DNA from 2 places in the Aerococcus sp. HMSC10H05 genome. Region 1 is predicted to be linked to the other one. Evidence: riboswitches for the same ligand, from Rfam matches in the RefSeq annotation. Region 1 holds a riboswitch; the other holds the start of a gene.

Region 1 (3,193 bases):
GTGAATGAATGCAGTCGCTGCGATAGAAAGTTTACTTTTCGTAGCAGGTGAAGACGGTATTGCTGTGGATGAACTTGCGAATTTACTGGAAATAAAGTCAGAATGGGCCTTATATTATGTGATGGTATTGAGAAATCGTCTGCAACACGATCCGCAATCGGGTTTGAGAATTACAGTGATTAATGAACGGGTCCAATTGGTGACAAAAGCGACATATGGTGATGTAGTGAAGAAATATGCGGTGTCTCCTTTCGCTACAAAACTATCACAAGCAGCTTTAGAAACGTTAGCGATTATTGCCTACCAACAACCGGTGACAAGGATGACAATTGATGATATCCGGGGCGTTCAATCGTCAAACATGATCCATAAATTGCTAGAGCGAGATTTAATTATGGAAACGGGTCGACAAGATTCACCGGGGAGACCAATCATATATGAGGTGACATCTTACTTTTACCAATACTTTGGATTAGAGTCTTTAAACGACTTGCCAGACATCCATAATTTAGTGTTAGATGGGTCTGTAGATGAAGAAACCCTTTTTAAAATAGATGAGCATGGCGAACCCATGCAAAAGGAATTCAACCAAATAACAAAAGACGAGCCAACAGAATAGGTCACCAATAGGAGTTATTGAATAATGGAAAGATTACAGAAAGTGATGGCACACGCAGGAGTTGCCTCTAGACGAGAATCAGAGAAATTAATTACGGCGGGACGCGTCAAAGTTAATGGACAAGTTGTTAGAGAATTAGGAAAAAAAGTGTCAAATTCTGATCGTATTGAAGTAGACGAGGTACCTATTTATAAAGAAGAGCCAGTTTACTATGTATTTTATAAACCAACTGGCGTGATTTCTGCTGTAAAAGATGATAAAGGGCGTAAAGTTGTGACAGACTTTTTTCCAGATGTCGAACAGCGTATTTATCCGGTAGGACGATTAGACTACAATACATCCGGTTTACTGTTGTTAACCAATGACGGTGAATTTGCGAATACTTTAATGCACCCGCGTTACGAGATTAATAAAGTTTATGTGGCAAAAGTTGAGGGGATTATTACTGGAGAAGAGCGTAAGCAATTAGAACGTGGCGTTGAAATTGATGGTGGTAAAACAGCACCTGCACAAGCTAAAATTCTTTCTGTTGATAAGGATAAAAAAACAACAATTATTGAGGTGATTATCCACGAAGGACGTAATCGCCAAGTCCGTAAGATGCTTGAAGCAGTAGGACACCCCGTTACTAAATTAAAACGCGAACGCTACGGATTTTTAGATCTTAAAGGCTTAAAACCAGGAGATAGTAGAATTTTATTGAAGCATGAAATCGAAGAGCTATTAACGATTGCTAAGAAGAAATAAGTAATATACTTGAAATAAGTAAGATACTTGCTATAATAAGAGTAGTAAGAAAATAAATTTGAAGCAATCTTCAGGGCAGGGTGAAATTCCCGATCGGCGGTAAAGTCCGCGACTCCCATTTTGGGACTGATCTAGTGAAATTCTAGAACCGACTGTAAAGTCAGGATGGAAGAAGATGGGCGAACAAAGGCTGTTTGTCTATACTCTTTTTACCTTGAAGGTGGAAAGAGTTTTTTTATTTCCACTTTTGAGTGCCGACCCATGAAGTAGAAAAGGAGAGCATTTATATGGGAAAGAATCACACTAAGGAAATAGTATTGGTTGCAATTGTTGGGGCATTATCATTTATTTTGATGTTTATTGGTTTTCCAATCATCCCAGCGTTACCCTATTTAAAGGTAGACTTTTCATTGGTGCCAATCTTACTTGTTGCTTTTATTTCGGGACCCAAAAAAGCTACTGCAGCTGGCTTAATTGCAAATGGCTTACATTATATTTACACTGGTGGTGAGATGGGTATTCCAATAGGAGACGCTACTGCCTTTATCGCTACTATAGCCTATATCTTACCGATATACTATCTATTAAAAGATCAAATGGTAACAGTATATTCAGGTAGAAAGTCAGCTAAAGAAATGAACTTTGCAAAAACGATTGCCGCATATTTATCAGCTACTCTTTCTTTAACGATTGTGATGACTATCTTAAACTACTTCGTGATTACGCCATTCTACATGCAAGTAATGAACTTCGATGTAGGTAATATGCAAACATATATCCTAGCGGGTATTATCCCATTCAATCTGATCAAAGGCGTATTGGTTTCACTATTGGCACACTTTGTTTTAGTTCAAAGTTTACCAACTTTAGTCAGTCGATTTGGAACGCTCGAATATTCACACCGTTGAAAATGAAGATAGACTCATTTTTTGCTATAATAGAGACCAAAGGATAAATAACAAACGCAAAAATATTATATAGGAATGTTGGAGGGGTAGAATTGGATACTTTATTAATGGCGATTGCTTTTAAGGTCCAAGCCCTCCCTCAAAATTCTGTATACCAAGTGTTGATTGGCAAGCGAACTGCTACAACACTTTTTTTTGCTTTTTCGAATCATTTAACCGCTTATTTGGGGCTGTACCCTAAACTTCAAAAAAATGTCTGGCTATCCTATACTCAAAATGTAGAAGACTATATTTCAATAGAGGCAATTTTTCGGCAAGATAACCATTCAGAGTTTATGGAGTTAATTTTTGATAAAATATTACCCAGTCGAAATGGTCTAATTATTGCAAATCATCATCATAAACACCATCTAGCCTTTAAATTATTGTTGCAAGTATTATCCAATCACCTAGCTGAAAATTCACATTATAGTCCAATTGTTCAAGATTTAGATATACAACAATTTATCAAAAGTTTTGTATTAATGATAAAAAGAGAAAATGCTGATAAAGCTGATTTAACAGCCATAGGTCATAGCCTCCACCAGCAATTAATCAAGGACCTTACCGATTTTCCCAACCAGGCAGCCTTGTTATTCCTTGAGCAGTTTGAGGGCGCTCAATTACCAGCACAAACCCTTGAACAAGCTGCTGAAAATCATCAGCTTTCTAAACGTGCAGTTGTCATTACACAACAAGCTGTGTTGGACCAACTCTATCAGAATTGGCTGAGTGGGGAGACTTTAGAGGATACCACTCATTGGCTTCAAGTATTCACCAGAGGACTTTTTAACCAGTTTCCAATTTGGAACCAAACAACACAAGAAACTTTGGATATGTTCAATCAAGGGAACAGCTTGGAACAAATTGCGTTTAAAAG
Region 2 (3,193 bases), on a different contig from region 1:
CGCGTAATGCCTTCTAAAGACGTTTTCGCAATCGTTTCTGGCATCACTTCCACTTGGAAATTGGTATCGGTGTAATTCATCACGGTCAGACAAATGCCGTTCACACTAATAGAGTCACCTAGATTGACATCGGCTACTATTTTTTCAGAAGCAATGGTCAAAAAAAGTCCTGCACGATTGTTGATAGCCTTGATACTTTCAATACGGCCAATGTCTTCAATAATTCCTGTAAACATTTAATCCACCCTACTTTCTATCAAAAGGTCTTTACCTAATGGCGTAATTGCTTGGATATCACTTGTGAGTGCTCGATTGATCTTTGGAAAACCAAAACCACTGATAGGACTATACTGATTAAAACCACCAATAACTTTAGGTCCAATATAAGTGTGGATTTCTTGTATTAAACCAGCTTCAAGTAGCGACGCGTTTAGTTTTGAGCCACCTTCAACATAAATACTTTGAATACCTTGCTGGCCCAGTTGGGTGATTAAATCAAGTAAATCTACCTTGCCATTCTTTGCTTTTACAACTAATAACTGACAACCAGCTTCTTGATAGGATTGGTGATCTTGTGGATTTTGATTGGTTGTTGCAACAATTGTTGGTGTTTCCTTAGCAGTTTTCACTAATTGGCTGGTTAAGGGCAGCTTCAAGCTAGTATCACAAACAATACGGATAGGGTTAATGCCTTCAAAGTCATCAATTCGAACAGTTAACATTGGATCATCAGCAAGCGCTGTCCCTATACCAATCATGATGGCTTGATTACTGTGGCGTTGATAATGCACATGCTCTCGTGCAGTTTTGTCCGTTATCCACTTAGAATCCCCAGTATAGGCAGCTGTCCGCCCATCTAGGGTCATGGCATATTTCATGGTGACATAGGGCTGTTGGTGGGTCATAAAATAATTGAATTTACGGTTCAAGTCTTCGCTTTCTTCAGCCAAAAGACCCGTTTCTACTTTAATATTGTGCTTTCTTAATTCCTGAATCCCTTTTCCAGCAACTAGTGGGTTAGGGTCAGTTGCAGCAATCACCACTTTTTCAATACCCGCTTCAATAATAGCTTGTGTACAAGGCGGTGTTTTGCCGAAATGACAACAAGGTTCAAGGGTGACATACATGGTTGCCCCTTTTACATCATATCCTTTTTCGCTAGCATCCTTTAATGCTTCTCTTTCCGCATGTAAACCACCATACTGCTGATGGTAACCTCGGCCGATGACTTGATCATCTTTCACGATAACTGCACCAACCATAGGATTAGACCTTGTCCAACCTTGGCCTAATTTGGCTAAGTCAAGTGCTTCTTGCATATAGTCTTTCATTCACTCATCCTTTCTCTAAACAACAAAAAATCTAGTCAGAGTGACGAAAAAAAGCCCTAGAAATTAGATTCCTAGGGCACACAAATAAACTATATAGCAATAGTATTCGTTTATTTTGTTTCTACTCTTCTTCCATCCAGACTCTACTGTCGGTCTCGGAATTACACCGAGTCAGCCCCTAACTAAAGGAGGTCGCGGACTTTACCGCCGGTCGGGAATTACACCCTGCCCTGAAGATTTTATTTGACTGTTTATGGTGATATCTTACGGCAATAAAATGAAAATGTAAACCCTTAAATGTATTTTGAATAGAAAATATACATTATAGGGTATTTAATGTTAGTTAATATTTGGAATTATTATATAAACTCAAATAACACATCATCAATAGTTCTTAGTTCAACTAGAGCAACATTTTCATCTAATAAGAGTTTATAAAACTGATTAATCATTCTTTTGCTTTTCTTCATACTAGTGTTAATATCGAGAACATAGTCCTTATTCAACTCTGATTCTACTAGTTGGCTTTTTTTGTTAGTGTTACATTTTGAAAAATGATTATTTAGTTGTTGATTTGGTATTAGATTATTCTGAATCAAATGATACATGAAATATCTTAATAACCAATATCTTTCTTGCATTCTAATGCTACCTTCATCATAATTCAAGTGAATTTCTGACAGAACATTCTCTAATATAGATAAAAGTTTTTCAACTTCATACTTTTCTTTTAACCAAAGAATTACACATAAACATTTAGAGTAATCATCGAGATCCTTAGAAAGAATATCAATTAATTTTTCTTCTGTCGCTATAGCAGATAAATCAAATATTACTGAATATAGAAGTAATTGATAAACTTCTTGATTCCAGCCATTAATAACTGAATCATCTAATTTTTGAATTAAGTTCTTTTCATTCTCTAAAACATATTCTTTAACAATCTGCTTTATTTGTTTCTTGTCAATTCCAAGTTCTACTAAGTTTTCAGTCAAATTTAGAAATTTATTAGATAAACTAGAGTCTTTTAGAGATATATCTAAAATTCTCTCATATAAATTTTGATGAGTTACATTTTCTCTCGTTAGTAAAATTTCTTGAATATAACTTCCTGTTAATTTTAAATCTTTCATTTTATTTATAATTACAGAAAATATACACTTTATAGCTCCCTTATTTTCTTTTCCTTCTTCTATTAGACAGAAATCTATAAAATTATTTATTCTATTTTTCCAACTTTCAACCTTTGTTTTCTGATTAAAATCATCAAAGTAATTAAATATATCTATTTTTTGAATATTATTTTCAAAAGGAAAAATATATTCTTTAGTTTTATTATCATTTAGTATGAGATTAAAGTCTCTACAGAGGGAATGAAAATCTGTTAAAAAAGCTTCTTTTTCTGCATCAGTAGTAAAAACAAATTTTATATCATCAACATATCTTGAATACACATATCCTCTATCCTCCATTAATCTATCTATATGACACATGTATAATTCTGCAATGATACGTGAAATTATATTTCCCACTGGTATCCCATGTGTTTCCGTATATTGACACTTCTGAATTAAAGTATCCAAATCATTCGCAAATCCTCCTCTACGTTTTGCTTTTGATTGTTGTTTCCCAGTAATTACCCAAGGAATACTGTGAGTATATAGTGTATGATAAAAGTTCGACAAATCGAGAGTTAGCATTCGATTACCTACATATAACAATCTTTGTTCAATTTGCTTTGTAAATTTAAAGTTAAAATCTAACTGATTAAAATACTTTGAAGTCGAAAACTTGTTATCTATAAAAATATTAATAAATTCCTGCTTATTCTTTTCTATGAAATAACATAGCTGTAAATAACT

The links. Region 1 has a riboswitch for FMN ahead of HMPREF3116_RS08015 (ECF transporter S component). Riboswitches for the same ligand answer to the same signal wherever they lie in the genome.
Region 2: linked by a shared signal. The riboswitch ahead of ribD (bifunctional diaminohydroxyphosphoribosylaminopyrimidine deaminase/5-amino-6-(5-phosphoribosylamino)uracil reductase RibD) and the one ahead of HMPREF3116_RS08015 (ECF transporter S component) in region 1 are both predicted to bind FMN.

Annotation. Positions count from the first base shown of each region.
Region 1 is NZ_KV787006.1:31,580-34,772, reverse strand. Features, by position in the region: gene HMPREF3116_RS08030 (segregation/condensation protein A) at 1-8, shown strand, start outside; gene scpB (SMC-Scp complex subunit ScpB) at 5-619, shown strand; gene HMPREF3116_RS08020 (pseudouridine synthase) at 644-1,366, shown strand; FMN riboswitch at 1,429-1,547, shown strand; gene HMPREF3116_RS08015 (ECF transporter S component) at 1,654-2,274, shown strand; gene HMPREF3116_RS08010 (helix-turn-helix domain-containing protein) at 2,367-3,193, shown strand, end outside.
Region 2 is NZ_KV786946.1:86,200-89,392, forward strand. Features, by position in the region: gene HMPREF3116_RS00850 (riboflavin synthase) at 1-236, opposite strand, end outside; partial or broken gene ribD (bifunctional diaminohydroxyphosphoribosylaminopyrimidine deaminase/5-amino-6-(5-phosphoribosylamino)uracil reductase RibD) at 217-1,331, opposite strand; FMN riboswitch at 1,452-1,573, opposite strand; gene HMPREF3116_RS00860 (RNA-directed DNA polymerase) at 1,691-3,193, opposite strand, start outside.